DNA from 3 places in the Pararhizobium sp. LjRoot235 genome. Region 2 is predicted to be linked to each of the others. Evidence: predicted binding sites of a transcription regulator. Region 2 holds the regulator's gene; each other region holds the start of a gene.
The links. Region 2 encodes LexA, which represses DNA repair genes until DNA is damaged. Its sites were predicted from a motif close to TGTTCNNNNTGTGTTCNG; they were not measured.
Positions count from the first base shown of each region.

Region 1: a site for LexA is predicted at 4,784-4,801, ahead of ACSQ2Z_RS17055 (energy-coupling factor ABC transporter ATP-binding protein). Genes of this name have one in related genera too.
Region 3: a site for LexA is predicted at 4,418-4,435, ahead of recA (recombinase RecA). Genes of this name have one in related genera too.

Region 1 is NZ_CAXUSP020000001.1:3,464,231-3,471,243, forward strand. Features, by position in the region: gene aroC (chorismate synthase) at 86-1,183, shown strand; gene ribB (3,4-dihydroxy-2-butanone-4-phosphate synthase) at 1,238-2,338, shown strand; gene ACSQ2Z_RS17040 (hypothetical protein) at 2,596-2,862, opposite strand; gene ACSQ2Z_RS17045 (VOC family protein) at 3,084-3,485, opposite strand; gene ACSQ2Z_RS17050 (winged helix-turn-helix domain-containing protein) at 3,575-4,765, opposite strand; gene ACSQ2Z_RS17055 (energy-coupling factor ABC transporter ATP-binding protein) at 4,881-5,561, shown strand; gene ACSQ2Z_RS17060 (energy-coupling factor transporter transmembrane component T family protein) at 5,555-6,178, shown strand; gene ACSQ2Z_RS17065 (biotin transporter BioY) at 6,264-6,827, shown strand; gene ACSQ2Z_RS17070 (histone deacetylase family protein) at 6,950-7,013, shown strand, end outside.
Region 2 is NZ_CAXUSP020000001.1:2,472,678-2,479,690, reverse strand. Features, by position in the region: gene ACSQ2Z_RS11865 (hypothetical protein) at 429-647, shown strand; tRNA gene ACSQ2Z_RS11860 (tRNA-Cys) at 940-1,013, opposite strand; gene lexA (transcriptional repressor LexA) at 1,270-1,986, opposite strand; gene ACSQ2Z_RS11850 (hypothetical protein) at 2,239-2,571, shown strand; gene ACSQ2Z_RS11845 (hypothetical protein) at 2,645-2,920, opposite strand; tRNA gene ACSQ2Z_RS11840 (tRNA-Asn) at 3,111-3,185, shown strand; gene ACSQ2Z_RS11835 (class I SAM-dependent methyltransferase) at 3,409-4,239, shown strand; gene ACSQ2Z_RS11830 (LysE family translocator) at 4,369-5,001, shown strand; gene ACSQ2Z_RS11825 (SMR family transporter) at 5,169-5,531, shown strand; gene ACSQ2Z_RS11820 (SMR family transporter) at 5,518-5,844, shown strand; gene ACSQ2Z_RS11815 (SDR family NAD(P)-dependent oxidoreductase) at 5,832-6,674, opposite strand.
Region 3 is NZ_CAXUSP020000001.1:2,202,537-2,209,549, forward strand. Features, by position in the region: gene cckA (cell cycle histidine kinase CckA) at 1-2,350, shown strand, start outside; gene ACSQ2Z_RS10460 (pseudouridine-5'-phosphate glycosidase) at 2,423-3,346, opposite strand; gene ACSQ2Z_RS10465 (carbohydrate kinase family protein) at 3,378-4,325, opposite strand; gene recA (recombinase RecA) at 4,562-5,653, shown strand; gene alaS (alanine--tRNA ligase) at 5,881-7,013, shown strand, end outside.

The DNA.
Region 1 (7,013 bases), 990 kb from region 2:
GGCATTTTCCAACTAATAGTCACGGCCGAATGAATGTCGCAATCCGGCGCCTTGAACGCCGGCGGTTTACACATCGGTTCTGGACATGTCGCACAACACCTTCGGTCACCTTTTCCGCGTCACCACCTGGGGCGAAAGCCATGGACCAGCGCTCGGCTGCGTCATCGACGGCTGCCCGCCCGGCATTCGCTTCACGCTTTCCGAGCTTCAGGCCTGGCTCGACAAGCGCAAGCCCGGCCAGTCGCGCTTCGTTACCCAGCGCCGCGAGGATGATCTGGTCAAGGTGCTCTCCGGCGTCATGCTGGATACCGACGGCGAGACGATGATCACCACCGGCACGCCGGTCTCGATGATGATCGAGAATACCGACCAGCGCTCCAAGGATTATTCCGAGATCGCCAAGAGCTACCGGCCGGGCCATGCCGACTACACCTACGACCTCAAATACGGCATCCGCGACTATCGCGGCGGCGGCCGCTCGTCGGCCCGTGAGACGGCGGCGCGGGTCGCCGCCGGCGGCCTTGCGCGCAAGGTCGTGCCGGGGCTTCTGGTACGCGGCGCGCTCGTTCAGATCGGCAAGCACAAGATCAACCGCAACAACTGGGACTGGAATGAAGTCGGCAACAACCCTTTCTTCGCACCCGACCCGGCCATCGTGCCGGTCTGGGAGGAGTATCTCGACGGCATCCGCAAGGCCGGCTCTTCGATCGGCGCGGTCGTCGAAGTGATCGCCGAGGGCGTCCCGGCCGGCATCGGTGCGCCGATCTATGCCAAGCTCGACCAGGACATCGCCGCGAACCTGATGTCGATCAACGCCGTCAAGGGCGTCGAGATCGGCAACGGTTTTGGCGCCGCCGAAATCACCGGCGAGGAAAATGCCGACGAGATGCGCATGGGCAATGACGGCAAGCCGATCTTCCTGTCGAACCATGCCGGCGGCATCCTGGGCGGCATTTCGACCGGCCAGCCGGTGATCGCCCGCTTCGCCATCAAGCCGACCTCCTCGATCCTGACCCAGCGCCGGTCGATCGATGCGGACGGCAACAATGTCGATGTCCGGACCAAGGGCCGTCACGACCCCTGCGTCGGCATCCGCGCCGTGCCGATCGGCGAGGCCATGCTTGCCTGCACGATCGCCGACCACTACCTGCGCGACCGCGGCCAGACCGGTCGACTGAAATGACCTGGTCGACTGAAATGACCGGACGCCTCAAGTAACCATCCAAGGAAGAATTCCATGCCCTTTGACCAGAAGCGCGTTGCCGATGCCATCCGGGCCTTCGAGGCCGGCGAGATCGTTGTCGTCATCGACGACGACGGCCGCGAGAACGAAGGCGACCTGATTGTAGCCGCCGTTCACTGCACGCCGGAAAAGATGGCCTTCATCGTCCGCCACACCTCGGGCATCGTCTGCGCGCCGATGCCGAGGCAAGAGGCCAAGCGCCTCAACCTCAACGCCATGGTGGCGGAAAACGATTCGGCCCATACCACTGCCTTTACCGTATCCATCGACTTCAAGCATGGCACGACCACCGGCATATCGGCCGACGACCGGACGCTGACGGTGCGCAACCTCGCCAACCCGAATGTCGGCGCGGCCGATTTCACGCGTCCCGGCCATATTTTCCCGCTCGTTGCCCGTGAAGGCGGCGTGCTCATGCGATCCGGCCATACCGAAGCGGCCGTCGACCTCTGCAGGCTTGCCAGCCTGCCGCCCATCGGCGTCATCTGCGAACTGGTCAACGACGACGGTACGGTCACGCGCGGCCCGCAGGTCACTGAATTTGCGGAAAAACATGGCCTGAAGCTGGTTTCCGTCGCCGACCTCATCGCCTATCGCCAGCGCAAGGAAACGCTGATCCAGCTCGAGACGAGCTTCGACGTCGACACGCCCTACGGCAAGGCCAAGGCCCATGCCTATTCGCTGCCGTGGGACCCGATGCAGCACCTCGCGGTGGTCTTCGGCGACATCCGCGACGGCGTCGACATTCCGGTCAGGCTGCATCTGGAAAATGTCGCGGCCGACGTGTTCGGCAAGGATTGCGCGCTCGATGACATCATGAAACGCATGGCCGAACAGGGCCGCGGCGTCATCGTCTACCTGCGCGAAGGCTCCGTCGGTGTCGGCGTTTCACAGACTGCGCGCAAGGGCAATCATGACCGCGAGGGCCATGACGAGGCGCAGGCGCGACAAAGCGAATGGCTGGAAATCGGCCTTGGCGCACAGATCCTGAAAGATCTCGGCATCACCTCGATCAAGCTGATTTCCTCGCGCGAACGCCACTATGTCGGCCTCGAAGGTTTTGGCATCCAGATCGCGGCGACGGAGATTTTGTAAGCGCGCGGCAATAAGGGGCACCGGCTGTTCGTGCCGGTGTCTTTTTACCGTGACGGCACGCTTCTGTGCGGCCCTTTAACCGAGAGGCGTCGGAGCTCGCACTTCGACCAATCCCGGTCAGGCGCGAACTCACCTGCACCGCTTGCTCCATCGGCCAGCGAAAAGTATCTATCTGAACCTGGTATTTTCCAGAATGGCCGAAACCGGCCTGCAATAATCGACCGCCTCTTGCGGGATGGCTTGCCGAGCAACCAAACTCATGATTCGACAAGGATCACGATGGACTCCGGCACCACGCCATCATAAGCCATCGCTTCAGCAGCTGCCGTGCTCTCCAGCGCCTTCTTGAGGACGTCCATGTCCGGAACGTCCATAAGAACGGCAACCCGTGTCGAGTCCTGCGCGTCAACGAATGTTCGAATGTTGGTCACGCCAAGTGGACCAAAAAGCTCTTTGCGCTTTGGCGATTTGAGCCAATGTTCGGCGCCCTTTGTGATCTTGTGGTAGGCAACAATTGTCGGCATTGTATCCTCCCTCTTGCGACGTGAACGTCTGGCGTCAACCAGGAGTGCCAAAATCCGTCCACGTCGCTTCACGGAACGCCCTATAACTTGGACTGTCAAGCAGCGTCAGGGGCGCAACGATTTAGAAACAACGATGGCCAAGACGGGTCGCTTCCCTTGAAGTACGGCCGCGTCCGGCGGCCATTTGGCGCGAGCGAACAGCTGGTCAACGACTGCGCCCCCTATCGTCCATCCGTGAACTGCACGAGATCCCATAAATTTCCATAGAGGTCCTCAAACACAGCGACAATGCCGTATGGGGCTCGCTTCGGCTCGCGTGTAAATCGGATGCCCGCTTCGAGCATGGCCGCATAATCTCTGCTGAAATCGTCAGTCCGCAAGAACAGGAAGACCCGACCACCGGCCTGGTTACCTATGAACGTTTCCTGATGGGCGGAGGACGCGCGTGCGAGAAGCAATGAGGTGCTGCCCTCGCCTGCGGGCCTGACGACAACCCAGCGCTTGTCCTGCTCTGGCTGGTAGGTGTCCTCAATCAGAGTGAACCCCAATTTGTTGACGTAAAAGTCGATTGCTTCATCGTAGTCGCGAACGACAATCGCGATAAGTGCAATAGCTTGATTCATGGCGCCTCCGCTGGTCCGACAATGATGTCTGTGGTTGCAGAATTCGGAAGCGAATACGAGTCCGCTTCAGGTCAAGCGGGCATCCGCGCTCAGCGGGCCTCCCACCCATCCAGAAACACCATCTTCTCGACGCCCGCGAACTTCGCCACCCGTGCAAGTTCCGCTTCCAGCCGCTCCATCCGGCCCGATGACGTCCGCACGCCCTTTTCCCACCAGATCCGCTTGACGTCGAGCGTGCCCGCCTTGCGGTCGGCCTTCATGTCGATGCGGCCGACGAGGCGGTCGCCTTCGAGCAGCGGGAAGACGTAATAGCCGTATTCACGCTTGGGCTCAGGAACGAAGACTTCGATGCGGTAATAGAAGCCGAACAGCCGCTCCGTGCGGTTGCGGTCGCGGATCAGCGGATCGAAGGGGCTGAGCACGCGCAGGCGGGCGGGCGGTTCCGGCAGGTCGCGCAGTGCGTCGAGGCCATCTGCGAAGGCGAAGGAAGTGCGCGGCTTGCCGTCGACCGTTTCGATCGCAACCTCCTCCAGCTCTTCGCGATGGCTTTCCACCCATTGCCTGGCTTCCTGCGGCGTCACCAGATCGAAAAAGGCGGCGATCTCGCCGGACGTGGCAAAGCCGAGCCGCTTCAGCGCCTCGCGGCAAGCAAAGTCGGCGAAGGTGTCGTGATCGACTTCGGCCTCGTAATGCTCCTTCGGGATCACCCGCTCGGTCAGGTCATAGATCTTCTGGAAATTGTCGCGCCCCGCGATCGAGAGTTTGCCGGTATGCCAGAGGAATTCGAGCGCCGTCTTCGAAGGATGCCAGTTCCACCAGCCGCCCGACTTGTGATCCTCGGCTTTCACGTCCCGCGCCATGACCGGACCGTTCGCCCTGATCCGCTCATAGGTTTCCTCGAAGGCCTGATCAAAGCCCTCTCCCTGCCATTTTCGCCAGTTCTCGCGGATCTTGGCTTCGCGCCGCACGAAGCGATGCTTCCAATATGGGAAAAAGGCCGCAGGAATGATCGAGGCGTCATGCGTCCAGTGCTCGAACAGCGCCCGGTCCTTCTCGATCAATGCCGCCAGGTGTTCCGGCCGGTAGGTCTGGTTACGCGAGAAGAGAATCTGGTGATGGGCGCGTTCGACCGTCGAGATGCTGTCCACCTGGACGAAGCCGATATCGTGGATGAGATCGAGCAGTCCGTCCTTGCCGAGTGCCCGGTGCGGCGGCGCGGCCAGACCCTGCTTGTTCAGGAAAATGCGCCGCGCATCGCGGTTTGAAACGAGAATCGCCATAACGACAATCTAAGCGAATGTTCACACTTTGTTCAAGTCCCCAACCGAACGCCTCTTTTCAACGGACAGGAATTCGTCCTATAGAGCCGGCCTATCGACAAGCGGAGGACGCGGATTGGACATACGCTTTTCCGGCGCATCCGTCAGCTTTGGCGAGCGCACGGTTCTCCGGCCTCTGACCCTGACGCTCACCGAGCGGCGCATCGGCATCATCGGCCTCAACGGATCCGGCAAGACCACCTTCGCGCGGCTGATCAACGGCCTCGTCAAGCCGACAACCGGTACCGTTTCCGTCAATGGGCTCGACACGGTGCATGACGATGGCGCCGTGCTCGCGGCCGCCGGCTTCATCTTCCAGAACCCGCAGCACCAGATCATCATGCCGATCGTGCACGAGGACATCGCCTTCGGCCTGAAGAATCGCGGCCTGAAGAACGACGAGATCGAGCGGAAGACCGCCGCCGTGCTCGCGCGGTTCGGCATCACGCATCTGGCCAGGCGGCGGGTCCACGAACTCTCGGGTGGCGAAACGCAACTCGTCGCCATTTCCAGCGTCGTCGTGACCGGCCCCGGGATCCTCATCCTCGACGAACCGACCAACCAGCTGGATCTGAGGAACCGCCGGCTGATCGAAAACACCATTGCCGGCCTTGATGAGCACACCATCGTCATCAGCCACGACCTGCCGCTGATCGAGCATTTCGAGCGTGTGCTTTGGTTCCATGACGGCCAGCTTGTCGCCGATGGCCCGGCGCAGGAGACCATCTGCGCCTATCGCGAGGCGGCCGAATGCTGAACGGGCTGAATGTCGAGGGCAATACGCCGCTGCATCGGATGTCGGTGCGCATGAAGCTCGCCATCCTGCTCGTTCTCGGCCTGGCGCTTTATTTCGTCTCGTCCTTTTTCGTGCTTGTCCCAGCTTTTGTGCTCGCCGCCGGCACCTATTTCACAACCGGCCTACCCGTCCGCGATGGCCTCAGCCGCCTGAAACCCATCCTTTTTACCCTCCTGATCCTGCTGATCGCGACGGCTTACCTCGCCTCGATCCGCGAGGCGACTGAGGCTTTCTTCCGGCTGATGGCAATCGTCCTGTTTGCGGGTGCCGTGACTGCGACGACGGCGACCGGCGACTTCATCGACGAGATCACGCGGCTGCTGCAGCCGCTCGACCGGCTTGGCTTGGTGCGGGCTGCCGATATCGGCCTCGCCTTCGGCCTGGTGCTGCGCTTCGTGCCCGATATCTTCAACCACTACCAGGCGATTCGCGAGGCGCACCGGGCGCGCGGCCTGAAGGTCCGGCCATTGACGATCCTTGCCCCATTGATCATCCTGACGCTCAAGGACGCCGATACGATCGCCATGGCGATCGACGCGCGCGGCTTTCGCCGGGACCGCGCCGGCCCGAACGGATGATTTGCGCAGCTTTTGTTGCGCTGCCGGCTTCCCTTGGAAGGGAAGGCGCTTTAGATCCAAGGCTCTAGGAGACAAAGGACCCGTCATGAAAACCAGAGACCTTGTGCTTGTTGCCCTCTTCACCGCAATCATCGTGGTTCTCGGCGTCATCCCGCCCATCACGCTTGGCTTCATCCCGGTGCCGATTACCGCCCAGTCGATGGGCGTGATGCTGGCCGGCTGCATCATCGGCGCCAAGCGCGGCGCACTCGCCTATGTCCTGTTCGTGCTGCTCGTGGCAGCCGGCCTGCCCGTGCTTTCCGGCGGCAGAGGTGGTCTTGCCATCATCCAGGGACCGACCGGCGGCTTCATTCTCGGCTGGATCGCCGCCACCTACGTCACCGGCCTGATCGCCGAGCGGCTGGTGAAGGACGGGCAGAACGAGATCAGGCAGTTCGCGGCCTTCTTCATCGCCTCCGTCGTCGGTGGCATCGTGGTGCTCTACGCCATCGGCATGCCGTGGGTGAGCATGACGACCGGCACGCCGCTTGCCGATGTCGCGACCGGTTCGCTTGCCTTCATCCCCGGCGATCTCCTGAAGGCCGGCATCGCGGCGCTTGCCGCCCGTGCGGTCCTCATGGGCTATCCGCTCCTGCCGCACCGCGCCTGATCTGCCTTTGGCAATCCCGCAAGCACGGCAGCGGGGGATTTGCCGATCCCCGCTGTTGAAAACGCCGCAATCGCCCTACCTATGCCATGGACCTTGCCCCACCGAAGCCATAGGTTTCCGCCATGACCACGATCCTGTTCGAAAACCCGATCTTTCTGGAGCACAAGGTTCCAGAAGGTCACCCGG
Region 2 (7,013 bases):
CGGTTCGATCCTGCGTGACATACATGCATCCCTTCAGGGTGGAATGCCTGGAGCATCTGGCTGCCCCGACGACCAGCGCCAGACGCGTCTTCCGCCGCAACCACGAAATTTCTATATGACCCAGCGGCTCCCTCTTTTCCATCACCGTCATCCTCAAATCCGATGAGATTTTACGAAGACAATTTCGCGCCTGTTGTTCCGCGGGAACTAACCCGCGCGGGTGGTCCGGCAGCGCGAAGTTTTGAGAGCTGGAGCGGAACTTTCTAACCGGAATCACGCGATAACGATTCACTCGATCGTCAAATCGTGCTAGGTTCGAGGTAGAGGCAGACCACATCGGTTGTTGCGAGCCGTTTCTGTTTGCCTGCCGGATCGTCCAGTACCGTCTGGGACTGGGATTTGACCCATCCGCGGTGAAGGAGAGCACCATGCATTACAGCGTGCAGTTTTTCACCTGGACGCCCAAAGAGGGCGTCCATCAAGTCGGCTCGACGGTCGAGATCGATGCGGTCAATCCAAAACTCGCGGCCGTGTCACTTTTGGGCCTCCGGCTGGATGAGACCGGTACGGCCAGGAAACTGGCAGTCCGCGTCTGGAATGCGCCGGATGACAGCAAGGTCGATTGCGAATGCTTCTACTATCATTGATCGCCGGCCGCATTCCGCAATGCTAAATTCTCCTGCATTTCGTCGCCATTGATTCGGAGTTTCAACCGGAGTGCATCGTCATCGCCAGCGCGCCGCCGCGCCGCATTTGGAACGCGTTTTTACCGGTTTCGCGAAACGTCGGAATTGCTCTTTTAACGCGGCGAGACACGCGTTATCGGTCCCATCGGCGTAAACATCACGCCGATATCCGTTCATGGCGGCGTGATGGAACACGGTTGCCAACATGGTTGAAGCGGCGACCCTATCCAATTGTGAATATTGTGGAAAATTTTGGAGGCCTCGCCCGGAATTGAACCGGGGTACAAGGATTTGCAGTCCTCTGCGTCACCACTCCGCCACGAGGCCTCGTAACGATCATCTCTTAATCGTGTGACGGGCGTTTAGACCGATTTCCCATCCAGTGCAAGACGCCTTGGCCGAATTCCAGTTTTTTCTCATGGGAGAAACCTGTCTCCCACCCGTTGCCGGTTCGCGTCGCGAGGAAAAGACCGCACATTGCTGATACCAAACCGCCGGCGACTACTGTCGGGCCCCCGCTAACGTCAATTTTCAAAGAAAATCAGCCGCCTGTATCCCCGGCGCGCGGACGCAGGTTTGCCGCTCAATGGTAACGTCGGATCAGGCCCACGAGCTTGCCTTGGATCTTGACCCGGTCGGGACCAAAAATCCGGGTTTCGTAGGCGGGGTTGGCAGCCTCGAGCGCGATCGATGCGCCCTTGCGGCGAAACCGCTTCAGCGTTGCCTCCTCATCGTCCACCAGGGCGACGACGATCTCTCCGGGACTGGCGCTGTTGGTATTGCGTATGATGACGGTGTCGCCGTCGAGAATGCCGGCCTCGATCATCGAATCGCCGCGAACTTCCAGTGCATAATGTTCGCCGGTTCCGACCATCTCGAGCGGTACAGAAATATCGTGCGTATTGTTCTGGATCGCCGAGATCGGCACACCGGCTGCGATTCGCCCCATGACGGGGATCGAGACGGAGCTATTCTCATTGCTGGCCGCGACCGGTTTGGCGGCGACTGGCGCCGGCGGAGCGCCGCGGCTGCCCTGGATGACGCTCGGCGAAAAGCCGCGCTTGGGCTGCAGGCTCATGGAATAGGCCTCCGGGAGCCTGATGACTTCAAGCGCGCGTGCCCGGTTCGGCAGGCGCCGGATGAAGCCCCGCTCCTCGAGCGCCATGATCAGCCGATGAATGCCGGATTTCGAAGCGAGATCCAGCGCGTCCTTCATCTCGTCGAAGGACGGCGGCACGCCCGATTCCTTCATTCTTTCGTGAATGAACAGAAGCAGTTCCTGTTGCTTGCGGGTCAGCATGAAAGATCACTCCGGAAATCGAGAAACAAATCAAGAACGAACACTATATGTTCCATATGTGTTCCGCAAGTCCCATAATTCGTTGAACCTTTTCAAGGTGCGAGTTTTTGGGCTTGCGGCGCCGAAAACCGGCATTCAGCGCTCTCACCGCCGATGTCCGCCTTTGCTGAGCGGAACATTTGCCCCGTCCGGCCGTTTTCCGCTCATGTTGAAACCTGTGGCGGCGGCACGGTCTGCTTCCAGGAGGCAGGGATGGTCGTCAATGGACGCGGTAACAAGATTTCGCCCGAAGACACGAACCGGGTGGTGAAGATCAGCGGTGTCGAAGCCCGGCAAGGACCGCTTGGCCGCCCGGTGCTGATGGTTCTCATCGCCAGCCTGGTGCTTGCCCTCATTGCCTGGGCGGGCGCAGAGATATTCGGCGAAAGCACCGACAATGATGCGGCGACACGGATAGAGGAAACCACGCCGGCGGCCAAGGACACCGATCAGGGCGCCGTCGACAATGCTCCGGCGACCGGGGAACAGATGCAGCCGGCCCCGGTCGACAAGGATCCGACCCCACAAACCGGTTCCAGCGGCTAGGGCCATTGGCACCTCATCGAATAAAGGCCTACGACGACCCTTGCAGCCGGGCCCTTGCAGAGTGGCGCAGATTTTACGGCGTCTGCCGCTTGCGCGCCCACCAGACGGAAAGTTTGCGGCGCTGCCGCCGGACGAAGGCGAGGTCATGCGACAGCACGATCAGGCCCAGCGGCACCATCCAGAAGCCCAGAACCGGCAGGAAGCCGAGGATACCGCCAAAGAGCAGCGCGGCGCCAAGGGTGATACGCAAGGTCCGCGACTTTGGCAGGCGCAGGCGCCACGCCCCGAGAATGAGTTCATGTCTGCTCGCATCGATACCGAATTTTTTCGTTTTCTGCGCTTCTGCCATAAACTCACCTGCCTTGCTCTCGATGCCGTACACCATAGCGCGGATTTGCGTGCGGCTCTTCCAGTGCGCGGCCTTCCCGGATGGGGAGTTCTCCACAGTCAGACAAGATTGTGCACTTTTTTTGAAAAACCGCTTGGCAAATCGGTAAAGCATTTGTATTAGCAGCCTCACTTCTGCAGCGCGCAGATGATCCCTGGTAGCTCAGCGGTAGAGCATTCGACTGTTAATCGACAGGTCGCCGGTTCGAATCCGGCCCGGGGAGCCAGTTTCAAAGGGCTGCACTTATGGTGCGGCCCTTTTTTCTTTGCATTTTTTCAGTGTGATGAGACCGGCCCGCATGCTCCCCAGTCGCCTGACCTTACTCACAACTGCGTTGTCGCCTATACTCTGCGGTACAGTTCGGGCGCATTGCAGCGGCCTGTCGCCGCGTTCGAGGATGCGTGCGCTGCGGCCAACTTGGTGCGCGGCCCTCACCCCACGGGTTCACCATGACGGCCGAAAAAGTGTCACTGACAGGGGAGAAGGAAACCCTCCTCATCACGCTTTACGCGAAGGCCGGGGAAAGCCGCCTGCCGGATACCCTTCTGCGGGATCGTTTCGCCGCCGAGGCCGTCAGCCGGATCGACTATGATTTTTCGCGGCTGATGATCGATCGCGACCTGATGATCGGCGTGGCGATGCGCGCCCATATTCTCGACGGCTGGACGCGTGACTTCATCGCTCGCCATCCCGACGCGACCGTCCTGCATCTGGGCTGTGGGCTGGACAGTCGCATATTCCGCATCGATCCCGCGCCGAACATCCGCTGGTTTGACCTGGACTATCCCGAGGTTGTCGCGCTGCGCCGAAAACTCTATCCTGAGCGCGACGGTTGTAGTCTGATCGGATCGTCCGTAACGGACCCGAATTGGCTCGCAGATGTGCCGGCCGACCGTCCGGCGATCATTGTTGCCGAGGGGCTTTTTCCTTATCTGCCGGCCGACGAAGTCCCGAAGTTGCTGCGGCGGCTCACCGCGCATCTCCCGAGTGGTGAGTTGGTCTTTGATGGCTATAGCCGGTTCGGCCTGGCGCTCATCAGCTGGCAGCCTTCGGTTCGTGTGACCGGAGCCAGGCTGCATTGGGCGATAAACGATCCGCGTGAACTCGAAACTGAGGTTCCGCGGCTGAAACTGTTGACTGAAGTGCCGGCCTATGATCCGGAAGCTTACGATCCGAGACAGATCGCCAGGCTATCCTGGGCGGCGCGTCTGGCGATTTACGCCTTCGCGGCGGCTCCGGTCCTCGGGAGAATCGGCTGGCTCCTGCGCTTTCGGTTTTGAACCTCGCGCCATGCGCCCTCCCACCGGGCTTGACGTGCCCGGCAGCCTTGCGATCAGCTGACGCGACAATCCTGCAATTCCATAGTAGAGAAGACTTCCGCCCTCGCCGGCCGAAACCGGAGCCCGACCATGCCATCAATCGATCTGCTGATCGCCTTTCTTGCCACGACCGCGGTCTTTGCCTACATCCCGGGCCCTGCCATGCTTTATGCCGCGGCCCAGACGATCGCGCGCGGCCGATGGTCGGGACTGATGGCTGTATTGGGCATTCATCTCGGCGGCTATGTCCATGTTTTTGCAGCGGCCGCCGGCCTTTCGATCCTGTTCCACGCCGTGCCAATGCTCTATATGGCCGTGAAATTCGCCGGGGCGGCCTATCTTGTCTGGCTCGGCATTTCGCTTTTTCGCGCCCGGGTGCAGGGGGACGTGACCCTGCCCGGCATCGAGCCGAAATCCGCCCGGCGCGCCTTTTTCGAAAGCGTCACCGTCGAGGTTCTCAACCCGAAGACGGCGATCTTCTTCGTGGCCTTCTTGCCGCAATTCGCCGATGTCTCCGCCGCGTTCCCCGTCTGGCTGCAGCTCGCCATTCTGGGGACGATCGTCAATCTCATGTTTTCCTCGGCCGATATCGTCTGTGTGCTTCTGGCCGGCGCCGTGATCGGCCGGCTGCGCCGCTCGAGCCAGGCGCAACGCCTCATGCAGCGTGCCGGCGGCGCGATGCTGATCGGGTTGGGTGCTCATCTTGCTTTTCAGAAGAGCTGACCGGTTGAGCTGGGTGAACAGTCGGAACGGCGTGGCGCCGCTGCAGGGACCGGCCGCCCGTTTCAACCACCCGCCCCGCAATAAAGTCATCGCTACAGCTTTACCGGCGCTGTCGGTGAGCTTATGCAAGCCCCAACGTCTTTAATCGAACATTCCAAGGGGATGATGTGCGCCTTGCATGGGTTTTTCTGGCGCTCGCCATTACCACTGAAGTTATCGGCCTGACGGTGATGAAAGCAGCCTCCTCCGGCGGCGGCGCCTGGGGCTATGCGGTGATGTATGTCTCCATCGCCCTCTCCTATGTCTTCCTCGCCAAGGCGGTGAAGAAAATCGCGGTCGGCATAGCCTACGCGATCTGGGAAGGCTCCGGCATTGCGCTGATCACGCTGGTCTCGGTTTTCATCTTTGATCACGTGCTGAGCAATCAGGAGATGATCGGCCTGATGATGGCGGTCGGTGGCATCATTCTCATCAACGCAGGCGAAGTTCACGATGAAGAGGAACTGGAAGTGGCCGATGACCGCGTCTAACGTTTATTTCCTGTTTGCGGTGCTGGCGGGGGTGCTGGATGTTGCAGCCAATCTGGCGTCCACCAAGTCGAACGGGTTTGCCCGCCGCGGCTGGGGCGCCTTGTCGATCCTGCTCGTGCTTTCAGCCTTTGCTCTGTTGGTGGAAGCGGTCAAAGGCATGGAACTGGCAATCGCCTACGCCATCCTCGGCGCAACCGGGATTTTCGGCACGGCCATTTCCGGCCGCCTCCTCTTCCGCCAAAAACTGAAGCCGATCGCCTGGGTCGGACTTGTCCTCGTCTTCGGTGCGGTTGTCGTGCTTCACACGGCCTGAGGGTCGCGCGCCATCGTCTCCGCGGCGTGACGCTGCGTTACAAGCGGCCGGTCCTTCCATCCGGTCAGCCTGTTCAGCAGCCAGAAATAAAGCCCATAAGGCAGGAGCTTGAGCAGTTTCATCATATAGGTGAAGCGCTTTGGAAAGGTGATCTCGAAACCACTTGATTTCAGGCCTTTGGCAATACCTTCAGCCGCCTCTTCGGGGCTGATCAAAGCCGGCATCGGAAATTCGTTCTTGGCAGCAGACGCCGTATCGACAAAACCTGGATTGATGATCTGCAGGCGGATGCCGGTCTTGTCGAGGTCGAATTTCAGGCTTTCGGCCATATTGATCAGTGCCGCCTTCGTCGCGCCATAGGCAGCGCTCGTCGGCAGGCCGCCGTAGCCCAAAACGGAGGAGACGATGGCGATCTGCCCGTGCCCCCTCGCCTGCATGTGGCGCACGGCTGGCAAGAGGCAGTTGACCGTCCCGAGCAGGTTCACCGCAAATGTCTTCTCGAAATCCTCTCGATGCATATCCTCGCCATGCACCGGGATGGAGACGCCGGCGTTGAGTACAGCGAGCGCCATCGCGCCGCGTTCATATTCGATGGCCGCGAGAACGCGCTCCATATCCCGCGGATCGGTGACGTCGCCGTCCAGCACGATGATCTTGCCCGGTCCCGGTGCTTCGTGTTGCAGCTGAACCAGCTTTTCGTGGTCCCGGGCCGTGACCGCCACGTCGAAGCCGTCTCTTATCAGATGCAGCGCCAAGGCCCGGCCGATGCCGGAGCTTGCCCCCGTGACCCAGGCCAAACCATGCTGCGGATGTGCGACAAAGTTGGTCATGGGTTTTCCTTTCGCTGCTCCAAGCTGCGTCACCCCGAAGTCCGGGATCACAAAACAATACGCATTGAAACGGAGTTTGTTCCCGCATTCGGGCCATTCGACGGCAAGCACCAAGCTGAACATCAGCCGTTGATTTTCCGGACCTGTCGTGCCCCGGAACCGGGTCGCCCAGGATGCCGGGGACAAGAAACGGATCATCGGCTTTAGAAGCGATTTTCTGGGCCGCGGGTCAATTTTTGCCCGCCGCGGCAGCCAGATGAAACACTTTTTCTTGCTTCGCTCTGCGCTGCAGCTGAAAAGACGTTAAGATTCCGGTATGTTGGATCGTGAAGGCCGAAA
Region 3 (7,013 bases), 270 kb from region 2:
CGAGCTTGCGCGCGCCTTTCTCGACGGCCATCAGGACGGTACACTTGTCACCGACCGTAAGGGCCGGATTATCTATGCCAATGCCGCCTATGGCGCGCTCACGGGGGCAACCAAGGCGACGGAAATCCAGTCGCTGGAAACCATCCTGTCGCGCAACCGCGAGGCGACCGAGGCAATCTACCGGCTGACCAACGGCCTGCACGAGGGCAAGCCCGGTCACGAGGAATTCCGTCTGCTGAAGCCTTTAAGCTCGGGCGGCGGTACTGCTGGATCGGGTGCGCACTGGTTTCGGCTGAAGGCGCGCGTGCTGCCGCTTGAAGACGGCGATCGCAACCCGCTCTACATCTGGCAGATTTCCGACATCACCTCCGAACGTGATGATCAGGAGCGCTTCTTCAAGGAGTTGCAGAACGCCATCGACTATCTCGATCATGCGCCGGCAGGCTTCTTCTCCGCCGGCAAGAAGGGCGAGATCTTTTACGTCAACGCCACGCTCGCCGATTGGCTGGGGCTCGACCTGACGAAATTCCAGCCGGGATCGATGACGATCGCCGATCTGGTGGCAGGCGAGGGGCTGGCGCTCGTCCAATCCGTGCAGGCCGAACCAGGCCTGAAAAAGACCAAGACGCTCGACCTCGACCTCAAGAAGGCCAACGGCCAGAGTTTTGCGGTGCGCATGGTCCACCGCGTGTCCTCGACCCGCGACGGTGCGCCGGGCGAAAGCCGCACGATCGTGCTTGCTCGCTCCAATGACGATGAAAGCGACCAATCGGCGTCGATTGCCGCCATGCGCTTCACTCGCTTCTTCAACAACACGCCGATGGCGATCGCCTCCGTCGATGGCAATGGGCGGATATTGAGAACCAATGCACCCTTCCTGAAGCTGTTTTCTGCCGTCGTATCGCAGGACGACATGGAGCGCGGGGCATTGCTTGAAGCCGTGGTGCATGATGCGGAGCGGCCGCAGCTGCGCGAGGCGCTGGAAGCCGCCAAGGACCGGCAGGGCGATATCGCCCCGATCGATTCGCTGCATCCGACCGATGAAACGCGGCATTTCCGCTTTTATGTGAACGCCGTCATCGACCAGAGCGACCAGGCGCCGGAAGAAGCCGCAATCGTCTACGCGGTCGAGATCACCGAGCAGAAGGCGCTTGAGACCCAGATGGCGCAGACGCAAAAGATGAATGCGGTCGGCACGCTGGCAGGCGGCATCGCGCACGACTTCAACAACGTCTTGACGGCAATCCTCCTCTCCTCGGATCACCTGCTGCTCTCGGCCCGTCCGTCCGACGCGAGCTTTGCCGATCTGATGGAGATCAAGCGGAACGCCAACCGCGCCGCGGTGCTGGTTCGCCAGCTTCTGGCCTTTTCCCGCAAGCAGACCATGCGGCCAACGGTGCTCAGCATGACCGACGTCGTCGGCGATCTGCGGATGCTGGTCGACCGCATGACCGGTACCAATGTCAAGCTGGAGGTCGATTACGGCCGCGATCTATGGCCGGTGCGCACGGACCTCGGCCAGTTCGAACAGGTCATCCTCAACCTCGCCGTCAACGCCCGCGATGCCATGCCCGATGGCGGCGTGATCACGCTGCGCACGCGCAACCTGCCGGCTGCGGACGTCGCAGCGCTGAACCGGCGCGACCTGCCGGAGGAGGACTACGTGATGGTCGAGGTGTCCGACCAGGGCACCGGCATTCCGCCGGAAATTCTCGACAAGATCTTCGAGCCCTTCTTCACCACCAAGGAAGTCGGCAAGGGCACCGGCCTCGGGCTGTCGATGGTCTACGGCATCATCAAGCAGTCCGGTGGCTATATCTATCCCGAATCCGAAGTCGGCAAGGGAACGACGTTCCGCATCCTCCTGCCGCGCTATATCGAGGAAGCGCCCCTGCCAGGCGAGGTGGCTGACGTGCCGGCCGCCGCCATGCTTGGAACGAAGCCGCCCTCCAAGGCGGAGGAGCCGACGGACCTCACCGGCAACTCGGCCGTGGTGCTCTTGGTGGAGGACGAGGAAGCGGTGCGCCGCGGCGGCAAGCGCATGCTGGAAACGCGTGGTTATACCGTGCACGAAGCCGGCTCGGGGGTCGAGGCGCTCGAGATCATGGAGGAACTGAACGGCGCGGTCGATATCGTCGTCTCCGACGTCGTCATGCCTGAAATGGACGGGCCAACGCTGCTTCGGGAAATCCGCAAGAACTACCCGGACCTGAAATTCATCTTCGTCTCCGGCTATGCCGAGGACGCCTTCGCCAAGAACCTGCCGGCCGACGCCAAGTTCGGCTTCCTGCCGAAGCCGTTTTCGCTGAAGCAGCTTGCCGTTGCCGTGCGCGAGATGCTGGACAGCTGATTGCTGTTAAACTGCCGCGTATCCGAAAAAGGCCGGACACGCCGGCCTTCGCTTTCTGCGCGAGGTTAAATTTTATTCCAGCGCGACCGCGATCTCGGCCGCAAGGCGCGCGTTGTTCTCGACCAGCGCGATGTTGGTTTCGAGGCTGCGGCCGTCGGTCAGCCCGAAGATGCTGTCGAGCAGATAGGGCGTGACCGCCTTGCCGGAAATTTCGTCGCGTTCGGCGTTGTCGAGCGCGCGGGCGATGTAGATTTCCATTTCGTCGCGCGGGATTTCGCTTTCCTCGGGTACCGGGTTGGCGATCAGCATGCCGCCGTCGACGCCGAGCAGGTCGCGCATCTTCTGGAAATTGGCGATCGCCGCCGGGCTGTTGAGCATCAGCGGGCTCTTCAGGCCGGAATCGCGCGACCAGAAGGCCGGGAAGATGTCGCTGTCGTAGGTGACAACCGGCACGCCGCGGGTTTCCAGCACCTCGAGCGTCTTGGGAATGTCGAGGATCGCCTTGGCGCCGGCTGAGACGACGATCACGCTGGTGCGGGCCAGTTCGTCGAGGTCGGCGGAAATGTCGAATGTCTCCTCGGCCTTGCGGTGCACGCCGCCGATGCCGCCGGTCGCAAAGACGCGGATGCCGGCGCGGGCCGCCGCGATCATCGTTGCGGCGACCGTGGTCGCGCCGGTGCGGCGTTCGGCAATCGCAAAGGCGAGGTCGGCGCGCGACAGCTTCATCGCGCCTTCGGTCTGCGCCAGCGCTTCCAGCTGCGCGTCTTCCAGGCCGATGTGCAAGACCCCGTCGATGACGGCGATCGTTGCCGGTACTGCGCCTTCCTCGCGGATGATCGCCTCGACGCTGCGGGCCATGTCCAGATTGCCGGGGAAGGGCATGCCGTGGGTGATGATGGTCGATTCCAGTGCAACAATCGGCGCGCCGCGTCCTTTGGCGGCCGCGACTTCGTTGGAATATTCCATCGGTAGAAGGGGTGAAAACGGCTTGGTCATCGCATGTCCTTTGTGGCTTTTTAAGGCGCGTTCATGACAGGATTTCGGCCGGCGGCACAAGCCGAATTGCTTCTCTCAGCATCTCGCGCGACATTTTTTCCGACACGGCGAGCGGCGAGCGGACGGTGATGCCGGCAGCCGCGACACCGGAACGCAGGCAGCTATCCAGCGGTTCGCCGCCGAGGTATGCCGCAAGGAAACCGGCCGCCAGCGCATCGCCGGCGCCTGTCACATCGCCGAGCGCATCGAGGGCAGGTGGGGTGACGGTCACGGCCTCTCCCAGCCGGAAAGCGATCGCCGGCTTGCCGCCAAGGGTGATGACGCCGCCGGAAAGGCCGATGGCCCGGAGCAGGGCAGGCCACTCTGATGCCTCAGTCACGTCACGGCCCGTGAGCGCACGCGCCTCGGCTTCGTTCATGAACAGGAAGCTGATGCCGGCAAGACTGTTTGCAAGACGCACGACCTTGGCGGGTGAAATGGCGATGGCGGCGAGCGGCTTTGTTTCCTGTGCGGCCCGCTCAATGAGGCTCGCGAGGGTTTCTTCCGGCAGATTGGCATCGGTGACGATAAGGTCGCTGGAAGAAATGGCCTCCCGCATGGCACGTTGCTGCAGCCGCCGCGGGGAGAACAGCCGGTAGAGATCCATGTCGGCAAGCGCGATCACCAGGTTGCCGTCGTTTTCGAGGATGGCCGTGTAGCTCGGTGTCTTGCGGTCGAGGAAGATGAACGGGCTGTCGATGACGCCGGCAGCGGCTGCAGCCTGGGCAACCGTCTCGCCGGCGGCATCGCCGCCGCGCGGGCTGATCATCCGGACCTTAAGCCCCAGTCGCGCCAGATTGCGTGCCGCGTTGAAGCCGCCGCCTCCGGCCTCTTCGAACCAGGTGCCCGGATTGCTCGCGCCCGCAACAGTCGCGCCGGAGATACGCCCCCGACGGTCAATATGGGCGCCGCCGAAGATGGAAACTTTACTGCCCGTCATGCGTTTTCCCGTGTGTCCCTGTGATCCGATTCGTTGTGCCGGTCTCTTGACCGCATTTTGTCTTCCACTTTTCTGCTGCCGCCCAAAAAATCTGGAACAAGAAAGGAACATCGTGCTCTTTATTAAATATATTCAAATATATAGCCGCCTATTGCAAAACGAGAACAAAAAGTGTACATAGCTTTCATCGGCAGCTTCATTGCCTCAGCGGCTTCCATAACCTAAAGGTGGATCAAATGGCACAAAACTCTTTGCGGCTCGTAGAGGACAAATCGGTGGATAAAAGCAAGGCACTTGAAGCGGCACTCTCCCAGATCGAACGGTCGTTCGGCAAGGGATCGATCATGAAGCTCGGTGGAAAGGACAGCATCGTCGAGATCGAAACCGTTTCGACGGGCTCCTTGAGTCTCGATATCGCACTCGGCATTGGCGGGCTGCCCAAGGGGCGCATTGTCGAAATCTACGGGCCGGAAAGCTCGGGCAAGACCACGCTCGCACTGCAGACCATTGCCGAGGCACAGAAGAAGGGCGGCATCTGCGCCTTCGTCGATGCCGAACATGCGCTCGATCCAGTCTACGCCCGCAAGCTCGGCGTCGATCTGGAAAACCTTTTGATCTCCCAGCCGGATACTGGCGAACAGGCGCTCGAGATCACCGACACGCTGGTGCGCTCCGGTGCGATCGACGTTCTCGTCATCGATTCCGTGGCGGCGCTGACGCCGCGGGCTGAAATCGAAGGCGAGATGGGCGACAGTCTTCCCGGTCTTCAGGCGCGTCTGATGAGCCAGGCGCTGCGCAAGCTGACCGCATCGATCTCCAAGTCGAACTGCATGGTAATCTTCATCAACCAGATCCGCATGAAGATCGGCGTCATGTTCGGTTCGCCGGAAACGACGACGGGCGGCAACGCGCTGAAATTCTACGCCTCGGTCCGTCTCGACATCCGCCGCATCGGCTCGGTGAAGGAACGCGAAGAGGTCGTCGGCAACCAGACCCGTGTCAAGGTTGTCAAGAACAAGATGGCGCCGCCCTTCAAGCAGGTCGAGTTCGACATCATGTATGGCGAAGGTGTTTCCAAGACCGGCGAACTGGTTGACCTTGGCGTCAAGGCCGGCATCGTCGAAAAGTCGGGCGCCTGGTTTTCCTATAACAGCCAGCGTCTCGGCCAGGGCCGCGAGAACGCCAAGTCCTTCCTGCGCGACAACCCGGATACGGCGCGCGAGATTGAGCTCGCGCTCCGCCAGAATGCCGGTTTGATCGCTGAAAAATTCCTTGAAAACGGCGGGCCGGAAGCCGGAGACGATGGTGACGATGCTGCTCTGGCATAAGATCGCCTGATTTTGCCGGATGACGTCGCCGGCCGCTCCTTGACAGGGCGGCCGGTTTTCTTTTGCCGTCTGGACAGGGGTTTGCGCGGACGATAAAAGCCTGTGTTCCAAATGGGCGGGAGCAGGATTGTCGGCAACTATCGGCGATCCGCGATTTTCAAGAGTTTTCCGGTTCGCGGTTCGGCCATGTCGGCTGCGGACGTCTGATGCAGAGGTAAGGGCGCACTATGAACGGCGTGAATGAAATCCGGTCGACGTTCCTCGACTACTTCAAGAAGAACGGCCATGAGGTCGTGCCGTCGAGCCCGCTGGTGCCGCGCAACGACCCGACCCTGATGTTCACCAATGCCGGCATGGTGCAGTTCAAGAACGTCTTCACCGGCCTCGAGCAGCGGCCCTATTCGACGGCTGCGACGGCGCAGAAATGCGTGCGCGCCGGCGGCAAGCATAACGACCTCGACAATGTCGGCTATACCGCGCGCCACCACACCTTCTTCGAAATGCTTGGCAACTTCTCGTTCGGCGATTATTTCAAGGAGCGGGCGATCGAGCTTGCCTGGAACCTGATCACCAAGGATTTCGGCATCGACGCCAAGCGCCTGCTGGTCACCGTCTATCATACCGACGACGAGGCTTTCGGCCTCTGGAAGAAGATCGCCGGGTTCAGCGATGACCGGATCATCCGCATTCCAACCAGCGACAATTTCTGGGCGATGGGAGATACCGGTCCCTGCGGCCCGTGCTCGGAAATCTTCTACGATCACGGCGATCATATCTGGGGCGGCCCTCCGGGCTCGAAGGATGAGGATGGCGATCGGTTCATCGAGATCTGGAACCTCGTCTTCATGCAGTATGAGCAGGTGACGAAGGAGGAACGCGTCAATCTTCCGCGTCCGTCGATCGACACTGGCATGGGGCTCGAGCGCGTTGCGGCCCTGATGCAGGGCAAGCATGACAATTACGACATCGATCTGTTCCGCACGCTGATCGAGGCGTCCGAAGAGGCGACCGGCGTCAAGGCTGAAGGCGACCGCCGCGCCAGTCACCGCGTTATCGCCGACCATCTGCGTTCTACCGCCTTCCTGATCGCCGATGGCGTTCTGCCGTCCAACGAAGGCCGCGGCTACGTGCTTCGCCGCATCATGCGCCGCGCCATGCGCCATGCACAGCTGCTCGGCGCCAAGGAACCCTTGATGTGGAAGCTCCTGCCGGCGCTGGTCAGCCAGATGAGCCGGGCCTATCCGGAGCTGATGCGCGCCGAAGCGCTGATTTCCGAAACCCTGAAACTCGAGGAAACCCGGTTCCGCAAGACGCTGGAGCGCGGTCTCGGCCTTCTCGCCGATGCGACGGCCGACCTGTC